2 regions of the Bacillus sp. FAU20 genome follow, and region 2 is predicted to be linked to the other one. Evidence: a T-box and tRNA genes for the amino acid it is inferred to sense, from the RefSeq annotation. Region 2 holds a T-box; the other holds one or more tRNA genes.
The links. The T-box of region 2 lies ahead of trpS (tryptophan--tRNA ligase). A T-box ahead of a tRNA ligase gene usually reads a tRNA of that ligase, here a tRNA-Trp.

Region 1 (7,708 bases), on a different contig from region 2:
TATCACTGTCAGTATAACACCGTAATAAGACATCATCAACTTTTTTAATTTTCTTAATTATCAACATAATATCGAAGTTATACAATACATACATTCTATTTTAGAAAATAAAACACCAATTAATTGTATAAAAAGGAATCATTATCCTCAAAAAATTTATTTTTATATTGATTTCATATTACATTTATGTGAATACACCCACTATATTATATCTTTATACTATAATAAAATTACAACTATACAACTAGAGGAGGTCTCTATTCCATGAATATGAAAGCTACTGCTTTAACAGCAACTACTGTAGCGATTGCTTCTTTACTTCCTTCTATGGGTGAAACAAATGTACAAAAAGCAAACGCTGAACAATTATCTAATATTAAAACTGGGTATGTCAAAGTCGATCAAGTAGCATTACATACAGAAGATAACGTAAAAAGCACATCAATTGATACAATTCGCTTTAATACAAAAGTGAACATCCTTGAAACAACTAATGGTTGGTATAAAGTATCTGTTCATAATAAAGTAGGTTATGTACAAAAAGATGCTATTTTACTAAAAAACAAACTTCAATCTAATGATCAATACATCGTTAATGCTAATGCATTAAACGTTCGCTCTGAACCTAATTTAGAATCTTCCATTTTAGATGTATTACCAAATGGCAAGTTTATTACCGTTCAAGAAGATCAAGGCGAATGGTATAAAATCTCACATAATGGCCAAACAGGTTACGTACAAAAAGCATTCATCTCTAATGGTTCACAACCCTTAGTAAAAGGAATCACCGTTCAAAATAATACAAAATATACCGTTGCAACACCTAATCTAAATGTACGTAGCAACGCTAGTACAAGTAGCGCTCTACTCGGTTCATTACAAAACGGTACACAAGTACAAGTAGTAGAAACTGTAGGAACTTGGTATAAAATTCGTTTTGGCACAGGATACGGATATGTAGCAAAACACTATGTAGTACAAAATCAACCACAAGCTAAAACAGATCAGCCTTCATCAATTCCAGCTGCTTTCAAATTCCCCGCTCAAGGAAGAATTAGCTCAACCTTTGATATACGCTGGGAACAAATGCATTATGGTATAGATATTGCCGCTCCAGGAAACGTCTCTATCCAAGCTGCTGCTGCAGGTAAAGTTGTGAAATCTTATTATTCAGCTAGCTATGGCAATGTTGTTTTCATTGCGCATCAAATCAATGGGAAATTATATACAACTGTTTATGCTCATATGAAGGATCGCACTGTACAAGCTGGTGATCAAGTACAAACTGGACAATTAATAGGTCATATGGGAAACACAGGTCATTCATACGGGCAACATCTTCATTTTGAATTACATAATGGAGAATGGAATTTTGAAAAAACAAATGCAGTAAATCCACTGCCATATTTAGTTAGGTAAATTGTATGCCACGCAATATACCTCTTATAATTGAATACGTAGCCTTTTTAGGTTTAATCTGTTGTTTAATCATTTACAATACAAACATTGTATTTTTATCTATTATTATTGCTTTTGTTGCATTAGAAATTATGATGGAATCATTTCAAGTGCAACTAAAACAAAAAATTGCCCATATTTATAATGCTATTTTTCTTTTAAGTGCTCTCATAACAAATATAATTAGTAATGGCTTTTATTTATCTACTGTATTTCCAGTATTCTTTATGGCTGTTTTATTATTTGTAGCTAGATATATTAATGTCCCTTATAACCAAAAACAAAAACAAGAAGCTTAGAAAGAGGAGACACTGTGTACCAATCTTTCAAAGATACTCCAATAAAATACATATTGAATTTGTATAAGAAAACCAATACTTTTTTTGGTATACAAGGAAGTTATACTGCACAACTCCTCCTATATGGAATGCTTTTTCTTGTCTTAATCACTTTCTCCTTGTTTTACTAACAAAAAAGGATCTCACATAAACTGGAGATCCTTTTTAATTTATATGAATTTTTCATATCGAAAATATTGTTTATCCACAAGCATATTTTTCATAAATAAAGCTCAGATTATATTTTTTCTCTAAACTCATTCGTTGTTCGTCATCGCACCAATAGAAAAGAATATCATGAATCGTTGCGTAACGCTTATTTTTAAGAAATAGCCTAAAGAATGATGGTAAACAATCATGTAATTGTATAAATATATAATTGCGTAGTATTTCTTCTTTATATTCAATGCCCTTACAAATATACAGTAATTCTTCACAATAATATGCATGCTGTGGAACTTGTATCATTTCGAAAAATGGCACATAAGATAGTAGCTTTCCAATAAAATGACCGTATCGATCCATTACTCCTATCGTCATATGCTCCATCATTTCTTTCATCACATATAAATAATCATCTACATGCGTTGTCTTTAATGGGTCTAAGCGATCGGAAATTTGAGATAATACAGCTCTTTGACATGCTAAAACTGCCTGACTAGGTCCATAATATGATAGGAAATCTGTACACTTACGATATTTCCGTAATAAATCATGTGTATACAAATCATATACAAAAGTATTACAATACATCGCTAAACTCATCATATCACTATTTAATTGCTCTTTTGATAATGATTTCGCTCTCTTGCACATATAAAAGAATGTAAATTCCAATACTTCTTTATGAGATAATAAATGTTTACAATCGGTTATACACTTCTCATTAAATTTAACTCTATCCCAAATTTCAATATCCCTATCTGTCAATTCACCTATACGATATTTAATAATTAAATAATTTAAAGCAACTGATTGCGTCAAAAGATCCCATGTTTCATATTCCAATGAAGTATGAACAAACTCAGCTAATCCTTGCGCTATCATAAAATCATTTGCCTCTTCATACCAACCAATCTCTTGGCATAAGCGAAGAATACGCACTAAAGTTGGAATTTCATCTTTATGAAACTGCGGTAATTTCTTTGCTTTATTCATGCCATATACGATAAATGACGCTAAATTTTCTTCTTTATAAAATTCTTTCTCTTTCCATACTAATATAGTTCGTTCTTTCCCCTCACCTTTTGGGTGACAAGGTACAAGCAAAGAAAATAATTCAGCGAAATTATTTGGTTCTATATATGTATCTGTAACCAAATTCCAATTTGGATCGCCCTGTACAGCCTTCATATAATTCCCCTTCCCTTTTCATCTATGTAGGAAATATTAATTTATTATCGCGCCACTAAAAATTAATATTGTTATATTCAAAATCTCTCATAATACTTATATCTATCAGTATATCATCTTTTCTCTTATTAAAAATGAAGAATAACAAATTTTAAAAAACTGTCGAAATTATTAACCACATACTTATTATATAATGTCTCAGATACATCACGCTAACATATTAGTTTAATCCATATATGCTAGAATAATGTATCTGAACTTTATATATAATTTAGCTCTTTATGAGTGACCATCAGACTCTCGGTTAATGAAAGTTTCAATTTACTCTGTATGCTCTGAGATTTCGCTCAAGGCAAATCCAGCTTGATCATCTGCTGATTCCCTTATAGCTAAATCTCCTAGTGCTAACATGCCAATAAGTTGACCACTATCAACTACTGGTAATCGTCTAATTTGATGCTGTGCCATTAGCTCTGTAGCTTTTTCAATAGAATCATTTGGAGAAACTGAGATAATATTTGTTGTCATCACATTTGTAATTTTATTAGATCCAGGATGTTTTTCAGCAATCCCTCGAACGACTAAATCTCGATCAGTAACAAGCCCAACAACTTGCTCATTTTCAACAACTGGGATTAATCCAACTGATTCTTCCTTCATTTTAACAGCTGCCTCATATACATTGTCTAGCGGTGTACAATGTACAATATGGGTACTCATTAAGTCTCTAACTCGTGTCATTATTTATTTCCTCCTTTTTATACATACCATAGCTTTTCCAAAATCCCTTTATTTATTTCTGGAAAGTAACGTAATAAAAAGGATTAACAAAATAAAAAAGAGCCAGCATAATGCTGACTCTTTTTTGTATGACCCGTACGGGATTCGAACCCGTGTTACCGCCGTGAAAGGGCGGTGTCTTAACCACTTGACCAACGGGCCATGGCTCCGCAGGTAGGACTCGAACCTACGACCGATCGGTTAACAGCCGATAGCTCTACCACTGAGCTACTGCGGAATAATATATGGTGGGCCTAAATGGACTCGAACCATCGACCTCACGCTTATCAGGCGTGCGCTCTAACCAGCTGAGCTATAGGCCCATATACTTTACAGGGGCAGTAGGAATCGAACCCACACTGGAGGTTTTGGAGACCTCAGTTCTACCTTTAAACTATGCCCCTAAATGATGCCGGCTAGAGGACTTGAACCCCCAACCTACTGATTACAAGTCAGTTGCTCTACCAATTGAGCTAAGCCGGCATAAAAAAATGGTGGCTCGGGACGGAATCGAACCGCCGACACGAGGATTTTCAGTCCTCTGCTCTACCGACTGAGCTACCGAGCCAACATAAATGGCGGTCCCGACCGGGGTCGAACCGGCGATCTCCTGCGTGACAGGCAGGCATGTTAACCACTACACCACGGGACCATTTGGTTGCGGGGACAGGATTTGAACCTGCGACCTTCGGGTTATGAGCCCGACGAGCTACCGTGCTGCTCCACCCCGCGACAATATAAAGTTTTAAAAAATGGAGGAGGTAGAGGGATTCGAACCCCCGCGCGACTCTCGCCGCCTGTCGGTTTTCAAGACCGATCCCTTCAGCCGAACTTGGGTATACCTCCATGAAGGAAAAAATATTTTATTATTATATGTCTAAACCATTAAAGAAAAAATGGAGGAGGTAGAGGGATTCGAACCCCCGCGCGATTCTCACCGCCTGTCGGTTTTCAAGACCGATCCCTTCAGCCGAACTTGGGTATACCTCCGAGACATATATTAAATAAAGTGGAGCCTAGCGGGATCGAACCGCTGACCTCCTGCGTGCAAGGCAGGCGCTCTCCCAGCTGAGCTAAGGCCCCATGTTTTTTGGGAATATCGGGAAGACAGGATTTGAACCTGCGACCCCCTGGTCCCAAACCAGGTGCTCTACCAAGCTGAGCCACTTCCCGTTAATAAAAGCGCGCCCGAGAGGAGTCGAACCCCTAACCTCTTGATCCGTAGTCAAACGCTCTATCCAATTGAGCTACGGGCGCATATGGTGCCGAGGGCGGGGGTCGAACCCGCACGGTGGTCACCCACCGCAGGATTTTAAGTCCTGTGCGTCTGCCTGTTCCGCCACCCCGGCATGTCATATTGAAAATTGGAGCGGAAGACGGGATTCGAACCCGCGACCCCAACCTTGGCAAGGTTGTATTCTACCACTGAACTACTTCCGCAAGACATGTATGAGTTATTTTATTAAAAGTGCGGGTGAAGGGAGTCGAACCCCCACGCCAAAGGCGCTAGATCCTAAGTCTAGTGCGTCTGCCAATTCCGCCACACCCGCATATTTCATTAAAATGGTGAGCCATGAAGGACTCGAACCTTCGACCCTCTGATTAAAAGTCAGATGCTCTACCAACTGAGCTAATGGCTCTTAATGGCTGGGCTAGCTGGATTCGAACCAGCGCATGACGGAGTCAAAGTCCGTTGCCTTACCGCTTGGCTATAGCCCATTAATTAAGAATGGTGGAGGGGGGCAGATTCGAACTGCCGAACCCGAAGGAGCGGATTTACAGTCCGCCGCGTTTAGCCACTTCGCTACCCCTCCGACATATATGGTGGAGGATGACGGGATCGAACCGCCGACCCCCTGCTTGTAAGGCAGGTGCTCTCCCAGCTGAGCTAATCCTCCATTTTGCCTGGCAACGTCCTACTCTCACAGGGACAAGGTCCCAACTACCATCGGCGCTAGAGAGCTTAACTTCCGTGTTCGGTATGGGAACGGGTGTGACCTCTCTGCCATCATTACCAGACTGTATTCATTTAAGACAAGAATCATTGTAACTTATTCACTTCTGAAAGTCAACAAGTTTTTTATATTCTTTCAAAACTAGATAACATTGCTACATATTATATGGTTAAGTCCTCGATCTATTAGTATTCGTCAGCTCCACATGTCACCATGCTTCCACCTCGAACCTATCAACCTGATCATCTTTCAGGGATCTTACTAGCTTACGCTATGGGAAATCTCATCTTGAGGGGGGCTTCATGCTTAGATGCTTTCAGCACTTATCCCTTCCGCACATAGCTACCCAGCTATGCCCTTGGCAGAACAACTGGTACACCAGCGGTGCGTCCATCCCGGTCCTCTCGTACTAAGGACAGCTCCTCTCAAATTTCCTACGCCCACGACGGATAGGGACCGAACTGTCTCACGACGTTCTGAACCCAGCTCGCGTACCGCTTTAATGGGCGAACAGCCCAACCCTTGGGACCGACTACAGCCCCAGGATGCGATGAGCCGACATCGAGGTGCCAAACCTCCCCGTCGATGTGGACTCTTGGGGGAGATAAGCCTGTTATCCCCGGGGTAGCTTTTATCCGTTGAGCGATGGCCCTTCCATGCGGAACCACCGGATCACTAAGCCCGACTTTCGTCCCTGCTCGACTTGTAGGTCTCGCAGTCAAGCTCCCTTATGCCTTTGCACTCTACGAATGATTTCCAACCATTCTGAGGGAACCTTTGGGCGCCTCCGTTACACTTTAGGAGGCGACCGCCCCAGTCAAACTGCCCACCTGACACTGTCTCCCGGGTCGATAAGACCCGTAGGTTAGAATTTCAATACAGTCAGGGCGGTATCCCACCAGCGCCTCCACCGAAGCTAGCGCTCCGGTTTCAATGGCTCCCGCCTATCCTGTACAAACTGTACCAAAATTCAATATCAGGCTACAGTAAAGCTCCACGGGGTCTTTCCGTCCTGTCGCGGGTAACCTGCATCTTCACAGGTACTATAATTTCACCGAGTCTCTGGTTGAGACAGTGCCCAAATCGTTACACCTTTCGTGCGGGTCGGAACTTACCCGACAAGGAATTTCGCTACCTTAGGACCGTTATAGTTACGGCCGCCGTTTACTGGGGCTTCAGTTCAGAGCTTCGCTTACGCTAACCCCTCTCCTTAACCTTCCAGCACCGGGCAGGTGTCACCCCCTATACTTCGCCTTACGGCTTCGCAGAGAGCTGTGTTTTTGCTAAACAGTCGCTTGGGCCTATTCACTGCGGCTTTCCGTTAAGAAAGCACCCCTTCTCCCGAAGTTACGGGGTCATTTTGCCGAGTTCCTTAACCAGAGTTCTCTCGCACACCTTAGGATTCTCTCCTCGCCTACCTGTGTCGGTTTGCGGTACAGGCACCTTTTATCTCGCTAGAAGCTTTTCTTGGCAGCGGGGAATCAAAGACTTCGCTCCATAAGGAGCTTCCCCATCACAGCTCAGCCTTCACGATAAGCGGATTTGCCTACTTATCAGCCTAACTGCTTGGACGTGCACAACCAATCGCACGCTTCTTCTATCCTTCTGCGTCCCTCCATTGCTCAAACGATAAAGAGGTGGTACAGGAATATCAACCTGTTGTCCATCGCCTACGCCTGTCGGCCTCGGCTTAGGTCCTGACTAACCCTGAGCGGACGAGCCTTCCTCAGGAAACCTTAGGCATTCGGTGGACGGGATTCTCACCCGTCTTTCGCTACTCATACCGGCATTCTCACTTCTAAGCACTCCACCAGTCCTTACGGT
Region 2 (10,571 bases):
AAATCGCTAATAGCGCAATGATAACTAATAATACAAGTCCAAGCATCGCACCTTTATGTTGGAATAAACGTCTTCTTACATCTTGCCAAAACGTTAAGCTTGGACGGGCAATGACTTCATTATCAACATTATTTTGATTGGCTTGTTGAAATAAATCTGGAGATAATTTTTGTACATCTTTCATCATTTTTTCCCTCCCGCTAAACGAATACGAGGATCAATAATTCCGTATAAAATATCGACAATGAAAATAACTAAAATGAAAATCGCACTATAGAAAATCGTAGTTCCCATAATAACTGTATAGTCATTTAAAGTAATCGATTTAACGAATTGTTCCCCAAGTCCTGGTACAGCATAAATTTGCTCGATAACAAGTGTTCCTGTAATTAATGCCGCAACCATTGGTCCTAAAATTGTTACAACTGGAATTAACGCGTTACGAAGTGCATGTTTAACAATAATAACGCCTTGGCTAATTCCTTTCGCTTTCGCTGTTAAAATGTAATCGGCTTGCATAACTTCAATTAACTCTGCACGAGAGAAACGTGCGATTGTTGCGATAACTCCCATCGATAATGCAATTGTAGGCATTACAGTAAACTCTGGCCCTTTCCAGAATGCTACTGGGAACCAGCCAAGTTTTACCCCTACGAAATATTGCAGTAATGCGGCAAATACGAATGATGGTACCGACATTCCGAGTACCGAAATAACTGTTGCACTATAATCTACCCACGTATTATTACGAAGTGCGGCAACAATACCCAAAATTAAACCGATAAACGTTCCTAATATAATCGCTTGTAAACCTAATTGGGCTGATGGTCCAATACGATCCACAATCATGTCTGTTACTGGGCGGTTATCATATTGGAATGATACCCCTAAATCACCTTTTGCTAAGTTACCTAAGTAACGTGCGTATTGAACTGGTACCGGATCATTCAATCCGTATTTTTCAAGAATGATTTCTTTTTGTGCCGGTGATAGCTTCTCCTGGTTTTTAAGCGGAGAACCCGGAAGTAATTTCATCAAAAAGAAAGTCAGTGTAGTAATTAAAAATAATGTCAAAGCCATGTACACGAAACGTTTTAATACATAACGTCCCATAGTCAAGCACCTCCCCGTTTTTCTCAAAAGCAATAAGATAGTTTAAAATATTCTTACTTTTATTTTTTTAAAATAAGAGCATATGCCCATCATAAGCATATACCCTTGTAAACGATGGAAAAAAAAAGATTATTTTTGTTCAATAGATGCCCATTTGTAAGTTAATTTACCACCATAGTTAATTGGGATAATATCTTTTACGGCACCTTTTACTACATACGCTGAACCTTTTTGGAAGATTGGAGTGATAACTGCATCCTCTTTAATTAACATCTTCTCTACTTCTAGAAGGTTGTCCCAGCGAGCTTGTAAATCTTTTGTATCTGTTTTAGCTTTTAGGATTAACTCATCATATCTCTGATTAGAATACCCTGTTTTATTTTGAGAACCATTCGTAACAAACATATCTAAATATGAGATTGGATCTGGGAAATCTGGTCCCCAAATACCAAACGCAATATCATATTGCTGAGAATCTTCTAATTTATTTTTTTGTGCGAATGGTTGCTGTTTAATTTTAATTGATAAACCTGGTAAGTTCTTTTCCATCTCACCTTTTAAGAATTCCCCAACTTTTTTAGCATCTTCATTATCAAAGTTTAAGAATTCTAGTTCGATTTTATCAGTTCCAAGCTCTTTCTTCGCTGTTTCCCAAAGCTTTTTCGCTTCTTTTGGATTTGTTTCAACTAGCTTTCCATTTTCAGCTCGGAAATCCTTTTTATTCGGACCTTCAGCGAAATCTTTTCCAACAAAGCCGTAAGCTCCAATTGCACCGTTATTTAAAATAACTTTTGCAATGTTATCACGGTCAAAGGACATTGAAATTGCTTTTCTTAAGTTTTTATTACTTAAGTACTGATTACTTTGATTAAATCTTAAGTAAGCAACCCCTGCTTCTTTTCTTGTTTGGAACTCTGGGCTTTTTCTAAACTTATCAACAAATTCAGACGTTAAAGCCGCTCGATCAATCGCGTTTGTCTCATATAAATTTACATCAGTTGCTGTATTTTTTACAATATTAAAGTTGATTTCTTCGATTTTAACCGTTTTATTATCCCAATATGAAGGATTCTTCTTGAATTGGAAACTTTGTTCATGTTTCCAATCACTCATAACGAATGGACCGTTATATAATGTTGTATTTGCCTCTAAACCAAATTTATCACCTTGTACTTTTACAAAGTTTTCATTTAGTGGGTAAAATACTGGATAAACTGTTAAATCGATAAAGTAAGGAACGGGATTGTCTAATTCTACTTCTAATGTATAATCATCAATAGCTTTTACACCTAATTGGTCAGCAGGTAATTCTTTTTTATGAATTTTCTCTGCATTTTTAATATCGAACATAATGTACGAATACGTTGCTTTTGTATCTGGATTTACTGCTCTTTTCCATGAATACACAAAGTCTTTAGCTGTTACAGGTTCCCCATTCGACCATTTCGCATCTCTTCTTAATTTAAATATGTATTTCTTCCCATCATCTAGCTTTTCGACATCTTCTGCAACTCCAGGCATTCTCTTTTGATCTTTGCCAATACGATATAAACCTTCCATCGTATTATTTAATGCTGTAGAAGATGAAGAATCAGATGCTAATGATGCATCCATTGACGGAATTTCAGATAACTCTGTTAAATTAAGAATCTGTTTTCCGTTACTACTACTCGTAGCGTTCTCTTTCCCTTTTGCTTTTGCGTCATCTTTTTGGTAGCTACACGCGCTAAGCAACATACTTGCAGTTAAAGTTGATGCAAGTAATAACGGTATCTTTTTCTTCATGTTGTGTTGCCTCCCCTAATTGCACTTCCTGTACCCTCACTTGTTAAAAAGTAGAATTGAAAGAATAATCTCCAAGTTTCTACAATTTTCATTATACATATAATATAACAATTGTGAATATAGTTTTTTGTTTTTTTGTTAAAATTTTTAATAAAATATTTATATTTTTAATTTTCCGTAAAGGGATACATTAACATTGCTACCATCATCTTAAAATCAGACCTTTAATTGCGTATAATTTTCAAAAAATTAATCCTAGTACTTATTATAGCTTTTATAGTATAATAATTCTAGTAATATTTTGACGGAGGGGAATATTTTGAATAAAGTTTTTTTTCATACTTGTATACTAATTTTTATAGCGATGATTGCTTCTAGTATTGGTGCATTCCTCATTTCATCTCAATTTTTGTTGAACTTTGTCAACATTTTGTTTTATATTGCACTGTTTTTTATTCTTATCGGCGGTTTTTTATACATATTTCAAAATGGTTTTTTCAATGTAACCATTTACGCATTCCAAAGAGTATTTGGTACGAACAAAAAGATTGACTCTTTAATTGAAGAAGTCGAGGAACCTACAGATAAGAAAGAACGTATTTATAAAACATATTCATTCAAATGGACATATCCAATTTGTATTACAGGTATCTTCCTTGGGTTGTTCTCGACCCTCATTAGCTTTACTATTTTGATGTAGTTTGCAAACACTATCCCATATGATATAATAATCAGCAAAACATTTTGTTATAAAACTTTAGTTCTTTCATATTAAAAGAGCTCAAGTAACAATAAATAAATTTATATGTATGCGATGATAAAGAAGAGTACATATTGAGGCAATTTCAGAGAGCTTGTGGTTGGTGTGAACAAGTAATTGTACAGTATGGAATGGGCTTTTGAGCACCAAACCGAACCGAAAGTAGTAGGCTTTGGCGTTATATCCTAACGTTATTATGGATTAGAGAGATTTCACAGTAGTGAAATAATTAGGGTGGTACCGCGGTCCATTCGTCCCTATAGTTTTTGGGATGAATGGGCTTTTTTGTTTGCCTTCTCTTCCCCACATCACACATTCAATTTTAGGAGGAATTACTTATGTCAGTTATCTTTTCTGGTATTCAGCCAAGTGGAACGATTACACTTGGAAACTATTTAGGAGCAATGAAGCAGTTTACAGAGCTTCAAAATGAACACGACTGTTATTTCTGTATTGTAAACCAACATGCGATTACAGTGCCTCAAGATCCCGTCGGGCTTCGTAAAAACATCCGCAGTCTTGCTGCACTTTATGTGGCATGCGGCATCGATCCTGAAAAAGCTACTTTATTTGTACAGTCAGAAGTACCAGCACACGCTCAACTAGGATGGATTATGCAATCTGTTGCTTACGTTGGAGAATTAGAGCGTATGACGCAATATAAAGATAAAGCTTCTGGTAGAGATTCAGTTCCAGCTGGATTACTTACGTATCCACCATTAATGGCTGCTGATATTTTACTTTACAACACTGAAATCGTGCCGGTTGGTGATGACCAAAAGCAACATATCGAATTAACACGTGACTTAGCAGAGCGTTTCAACAAACGTTACCGCGAAATCTTCACAATGCCTGAAATTCGTATTCCAAAAGTAGGAGCTCGCGTTATGTCATTAACAGAACCTACGAAAAAAATGAGTAAATCTGATCCAAATCCAAAATCAATGATCAGTATGCTTGATGAGCCAAAAACAATTGAAAAGAAAATTAAGAGTGCTGTAACTGACTCTGAAGGTATCGTGAAATTTGATAAGGAAAACAAACCTGGTATCTCTAATTTATTAACAATCTACTCTTCATTCTCCGGAAAAACAGTTGAAGAAATTGAAGCAATGTACGAAGGAAAAGGATACGGCGACTTCAAAGGCGACCTAGCGCAAGTAGTCGTAGAAGCAATTCGTCCAATCCAAGACAAATATAACGAACTAATCAATTCACCAGAACTAGACGAAATTCTAGACAAAGGTGCAGAAAAAGCAAACCGCGTTGCATTCAAACAACTACGCAAAGTAGAAAACGCAATGGGACTAAGCAGAAAACGTAGGTAACATATAAAGCGGAGGCAGCTCGTTCAGCTCTGACTGGCTAAGGTTCTTTCGCATAGAAGACGCTTTTTGTCTTCTTATGCGGAAGGTTCTTAGACACGAAGCGCTTGCTGCCAGAGCTGGATTTCATATAAAGCGGAAGCGGCTCGCTTAGAATGTGAGGGGGATGGAGCTCCTGACGTAGAGGCGCTTTTTGCCTCGCAGGAAGGCGCGAAGCCACCGAACATTCTTGCCGCTGGAGCTGGATTACAACAAATTAAAAAAACCGCCAATCGGCGGTTTTTTAATTTACCTTTTGCTCATTTTCCATTTCCCATAACTTTTCAAAAAATGGCTGTCCTTTTACAAGACGCTCACATAATTGTTCATGTTTCTCAGACCAGCCAGCTTTCGCTTCATCATACAGTCTAGCCCAAATATCCTCGAACTCCATATGTTGAACCGTTCCATATGCTGATGGATCCCACTCTGTGTACCAATAGCGAATCTCTGCTGTATTTTTCGTTGTATGTAATTGATCTAACGCCATAAATAATAATTGTTTTAGCTGTCTTTCTTTACGAGTCAAGCCATTCATAATGAAAGGCGATGGTGATAAAATGTGATGTTCTTTTTCTGTTTCTTCTACTTGGAACTCATACTTTTCTGCTTTTACGTTTTCTACCATCTCATATACCATCTGCTCTTGGCGTGGTATAAGTCTGCTTTTACGAATTGGAACATTGTAACCAATTGTGTCAATCGCAATAATTCCTTTTCCATCTGTAACAACAAAGCAATACTCTTGCTGCAAACGTTCATGATTTTTACGAATATAAGCCTTATGATGTACGTCTTCCAGCATTTTTTGCGGAAGCTCTAACAATTCGTTCTCGATGTAATGATATAATGTGGCATCTACTTTTAATAATGGCACTTGATCTAATAGCTCTATCGTATCATCTTTCCGCCATTCGTAAAAATGACAAACGTTATACCCATTTTCTTCACCTTCAAACCAATTTACCCATACATCATGTAGATATAACATTCACTACCCCTCACTTCACTACTGTTTGTACCAATCATTATGTTCATTTTTGCTTAACTTTATTCCACTTGAGGAAATATATTCTAATTATTATTTTTTCTTCTATTAATAATAAAAAAACAGGAAATAGAACTCCTGTTTTTTATATATGAAATGCACTTGCTTTATTCAATATTTCTTTTGCATCTATAGATAATAAAGAAAGTGTATCTTCTCCTTCCAAAGTTACACAATCTTTGACAATATGAAATCCAAGCGCATAGCCAAGCATCTTCGGATAAGAGTGAAAGCCATTTAATACGATGTCATGTTCCCTTGTTCCTCGTTTTATACTTATTCTTTCATGTACAACATTTTTCCAATAATAAATAGCTTCTTCTTTTGAAAGATACGCCGTCCACGGTGCATTGTTTTTTTCTGTATACCTTTCTGTTACTGCCTGCTCAGCTAGCCCTTCCATAATCATCGTATCAAGTAATGTATATTCTGTTTCTTTCATCTCAATTTGATGTAACCTGCATATGTGATGATATTCATGCGCCAATAACACTTTTAATTCTTCTACCGAATTCCGCCCACATACGAATAAGAAAATAACATGACGCATAGATAATCCAGCCCTACCGTTATACTCTTCTTGTACAGTTCGATTATAGGAATCTGATAATAAAATAAAGACAGGGACATCTGGACCTTTTAACCAATTTTTCAGTTTATCATACTCCAGGCTCAATTCTTTCCAAATTTCCTTTTCCTCTAATTCTTTAATTTCCTTTTCTCCGCGCATGATTGGGCGATACATCCCTTTTGAAATTAAAAAGCGATACAATCTTTCTTTTGGCAACGGAATATACTTCGTAAATTTCTCACAAAGTTTTTCTGGCCGCCCATAATATAAATGTAGCCATTCAGCTGTTTCAACAATCCCCATCTTTATCCCTCCTTTTTTCTTATGTATATGCTACAGGAGAAAAAGACGTAAAAATAAATAAGGAGTTTTTTCGCAATATATTACGAAAAAACTCCTTATTTCATCTATTATTTATACGATTTAAATACTAACACTGCGTTATGACCACCGAATCCTAATGAGTTACTTAATACTGCATTTACTTCTTGGTGTCTCGCTTGATTCGGTACGTAATCTAAGTCACATTCTGGATCTGGTGTCTCATAGTTAATTGTTGGAGGAATTACTCCGTCTGTAATTGATTTAATAGAGAAAATCGCTTCAACAGCACCAGCTGCTCCTAATAAGTGACCTGTCATTGATTTCGTTGAGCTAATCGCTACTTTATACGCGTGCTCACCGAAAGTTTCTTTAATTGCCATCGTTTCATATTTTTCATTCGCATCCGTACTTGTACCATGCGCATTAATGTAATCAATATCTTCTGGCTGTAGGCCTGCATCAGCTAAAGCTTGACGCATTGCACGCACTCCGCCTTCACCACCAGGAGCAGGCATTGTAATATGGAACGCATCTCCAGTTGCACCATAACCAGCAATTTCCGCGTAAATGTGAGCACCGCGCGCTAATGCGTGCTCTAATTCTTCAAGAATTAGAATACCTGAACCTTCACCCATTACGAAACCGCTACGGTTTTTATCAAATGGACGGCAAGCCGTTGCTGGATCTTCATTAAATGTTAATGCTTTCGCTGAGCTAAATCCTGCGAATGCCATACTTGTTAACGGCGCTTCTGCTCCGCCTGTAATCATTGCATCAGCATCACCACGCTGAATTGCTTTAAATGCATCACCAATTGAGTTTGCACCAGATGCACAAGCCGTTACAGAACAAGTGTTAATTCCTTTTGCTCCTGTTGCGATTGATACTTGACCTGCTGCCATATCTGGAATCATCATCGGCACGAAGAATGGGCTCACGCGGCGTGGGCCTTTCTCAGTAAAAATCTTAAATTGTTCTTCGTATGTTTCCATACCGCCAATACCAGATCCAATCCATACACCAATTCGAGGTCCGTTTTCTTCTGTAATTTCAAGCTTTGCGTCTGCAACTGCCATTTTCGCTGCTGCCACTGCATATTGTGTAAAGCGATCCATACGGCGCGCTTCTTTTTTATCAATATATTTCTCGACTTCAAAGTCGTTAATTTCCGCTGCTACTTTTGCTGGAAATAGTTCTGGATCAATTCTTGTAAGTCGCCCGATTCCAGATACACCCTTTTTAATGTTTTCCCATGCTGTTTCAACATCTGTTCCGACCGGTGTAACAGCCCCTAGTCCTGTAATTACGACCCTCTTTTTTTCCATACAAAATACACTCCTTTTTTCTCTCAGTCCTTATTTACCCCAACGAAGAGCAACTGCTCCCCATGTTAATCCGCCACCAAAACCAACAAGTATAATTAAATCACCGTCTTGAATACGTCCGTTTTGCAATTCCTCTACCATTGCAATCGGAATTGAAGAAGCTGATGTATTACCGAACTTCTCAATTGTCATACTCATTTTTTCTTGTGGTAAATTTAACCTCTCTCTTGCAGATTCCATAATACGAATGTTTGCTTGATGCGGTACTAAGAAATCCACATCTTCTTTCGTAAGACCAGCTTTATCTAAAACGCGAAGACAAGAATCACCAAGTTGACGAACGGCAAATTTAAACACTTCTCTGCCATTCATCATAACATACTCGTCTTGATAAAGATGCTTGCCGCCACTTCCGTCTGCTCCTAATTCAAAAGATAGAACACCTTTACCTTCTGAAACAGCTCCCATTACGATAGCACCGGCTCCGTCTCCAAATAATACTGCTGTATTTCGATCGTTCCAGTCTACAATTTTAGATAGTTTATCACTACCAACTACTAATACATTTTTATAAGTTCCCGTTTGAATAAATTGCTGCGCTGTAATCATTCCGTACATAAAACCAGCACATGCTGCACCTACATCCATTGCAGCTGCCTGTTTCGCTCCAATCGCTTCTTGAATTACACAAGCAACTGCTGGAAAAGCACGATCTGGTGTTACTGTTGCTACTAAAATAAGGTCGATATCCTCTCCGTTAATTCCTGCATCTTCAAGTGCTTTTTTAGAAGCCTCTACGGCCATATATGAAGTATCTATTGTATCATCGGCAATGCGTCTTTCTGCAATTCCCGTTCTCGTACGAATCCATTCATCGGATGTTTCCATTATTTTCTCTAAATCGTGATTTGTGACTACTTTTTCTGGCACATATCTTCCGATCCCTAAAATGCCCACGTTCACATCGCAGCCCTCCGTTTTATATCAATTATTATGACTTGGTACTAATTTTAAAACATAAATGTATTTTTGTCTAGAATATATTTCGCATAAAACAGAAAGCTAACGCATTATTCACGTTATTTTTCATTAAAAGAAACAGAAACATACCTCTCAAATATAAAAAGACTCAAACCGCTTCTATTCACGGTTCGGGCCTCTCTTCCATCTTAAAAAGATGCTTTTTATTCTTTATCTGCTTTCCTTCTAAACTAAAGAGTTCTCCTCACTACTTTTCCTTTATACTCTTCATATCTCTGATTTTCCCCCAGGCGAGAATAAAAAAGGCCCTGACCGCTTCTACCCACGGTTCGGGCCTCTCCTCCATCTTAAAAAGATGCTTTTTATTCTTTATCTGCTTTCCCAAGCTCATAAGCTTCATTCATAACTTTCATTAACAACTCTAACACCGGCTGTGCTTTCTCCATATCAAGTGCAATTCCATTATCATCTAAAATTGCCTTTGCTTCCGGTAAATGCTTCATTGCGATTTGTAAAAACTGCATGCTTTTTTCGTTCATATTATGCTCTTCCTCTCCATTAAAACTTTCACATACAATAGTGTAACACGCGTGCTACTCTTCGTATAACTCTTTATATTTTTTCATGTGTGCCAGTTGCTTATTTAAACCATATTCTAACGGAGTATTTCTTTTTATCGAAATTACTTCGATAGCCTCATCTCTTACTTCGTTATTATTTTGATTTACTTTATCATCCGCGCGTAAAAGATTCATACCTTTTTCCCATAATGACTGTTTACCACTAAGTAAATTGTATATACCAAGATGCGCCCCGCTCGTTCCATGTTCCCATAAGTATTCACATACATCTTCAATGTAAAGTAAATCACTTCCTTTTTCCTCACTCGTACAACGGCACTCTTTCTCGTCTAATTCTGATAAAATGAGCTGATGATACATCATAAAAGATGGTTGCCATGGTCCATATAATGTAGGAACTCGAAATACACTATATTGTAAATTCCCTTTCTTCAATCCTTCTTCTACTTTCAAAAATAGGCGCTTATTTTCTGATTCATCTGTACTACCTACTTCAATAGAAGAAATTAAATTTAACTTCACTTTTTGTTCTTCACACATTCTTATGATTCGCTTTAAATATTGTAATATGACTCTTTCATTCCGAAATCCACTTTGCTGATTTGGCTCATATAAGCAAAAGTAAACAGTATCGAAGCTCTCTTCCTCTACTGATCTCCATCCATCTTCATCTCTTATCGAATAATACGTAAATAATGCATTTCGCCCAATTAATAATA

Region 1: it has a tRNA-Trp gene. The T-box ahead of trpS (tryptophan--tRNA ligase) is inferred to sense a tRNA for this amino acid. The anticodon was not compared.

The regions. Positions count from the first base shown of each region.
Region 1 covers NZ_JBVYHY010000027.1:403,238-410,945, reverse strand. Annotated here, with positions in the region: gene AC0OM3_RS27765 (SH3 domain-containing protein) at 265-1,419, shown strand; gene AC0OM3_RS27760 (hypothetical protein) at 1,425-1,757, shown strand; gene AC0OM3_RS27755 (DUF3965 domain-containing protein) at 1,998-3,149, opposite strand; gene AC0OM3_RS27750 (CBS domain-containing protein) at 3,471-3,890, opposite strand; tRNA gene AC0OM3_RS27745 (tRNA-Glu) at 4,020-4,091, opposite strand; tRNA gene AC0OM3_RS27740 (tRNA-Asn) at 4,093-4,167, opposite strand; tRNA gene AC0OM3_RS27735 (tRNA-Ile) at 4,176-4,252, opposite strand; tRNA gene AC0OM3_RS27730 (tRNA-Trp) at 4,263-4,333, opposite strand; tRNA gene AC0OM3_RS27725 (tRNA-Thr) at 4,340-4,412, opposite strand; tRNA gene AC0OM3_RS27720 (tRNA-Phe) at 4,422-4,497, opposite strand; tRNA gene AC0OM3_RS27715 (tRNA-Asp) at 4,506-4,581, opposite strand; tRNA gene AC0OM3_RS27710 (tRNA-Met) at 4,585-4,661, opposite strand; tRNA gene AC0OM3_RS27705 (tRNA-Ser) at 4,683-4,775, opposite strand; tRNA gene AC0OM3_RS27700 (tRNA-Ser) at 4,827-4,919, opposite strand; tRNA gene AC0OM3_RS27695 (tRNA-Ala) at 4,940-5,012, opposite strand; tRNA gene AC0OM3_RS27690 (tRNA-Pro) at 5,029-5,102, opposite strand; tRNA gene AC0OM3_RS27685 (tRNA-Arg) at 5,113-5,186, opposite strand; tRNA gene AC0OM3_RS27680 (tRNA-Leu) at 5,190-5,278, opposite strand; tRNA gene AC0OM3_RS27675 (tRNA-Gly) at 5,295-5,369, opposite strand; tRNA gene AC0OM3_RS27670 (tRNA-Leu) at 5,399-5,479, opposite strand; tRNA gene AC0OM3_RS27665 (tRNA-Lys) at 5,494-5,569, opposite strand; tRNA gene AC0OM3_RS27660 (tRNA-Gln) at 5,574-5,648, opposite strand; tRNA gene AC0OM3_RS27655 (tRNA-Tyr) at 5,660-5,743, opposite strand; tRNA gene AC0OM3_RS27650 (tRNA-Val) at 5,752-5,827, opposite strand; rRNA gene rrf (5S ribosomal RNA) at 5,833-5,948, opposite strand; rRNA gene AC0OM3_RS27640 (23S ribosomal RNA) at 6,050-7,708, opposite strand, start outside.
Region 2 covers NZ_JBVYHY010000021.1:38,156-48,726, forward strand. Annotated here, with positions in the region: gene opp3C (oligopeptide ABC transporter permease) at 1-187, opposite strand, end outside; gene opp3b (oligopeptide ABC transporter permease) at 184-1,113, opposite strand; gene AC0OM3_RS13990 (peptide ABC transporter substrate-binding protein) at 1,243-2,898, opposite strand; gene AC0OM3_RS13995 (DUF3899 domain-containing protein) at 3,218-3,598, shown strand; T-box leader at 3,704-3,920, shown strand; gene trpS (tryptophan--tRNA ligase) at 3,997-4,986, shown strand; gene AC0OM3_RS14005 (YjbA family protein) at 5,267-6,013, opposite strand; gene AC0OM3_RS14010 (DUF2268 domain-containing putative Zn-dependent protease) at 6,156-6,944, opposite strand; gene fabF (beta-ketoacyl-ACP synthase II) at 7,052-8,290, opposite strand; gene fabH (beta-ketoacyl-ACP synthase III) at 8,321-9,253, opposite strand; gene AC0OM3_RS14025 (ComZ family protein) at 9,634-9,810, opposite strand; gene AC0OM3_RS14030 (NAD-dependent epimerase/dehydratase family protein) at 9,865-10,571, opposite strand, start outside.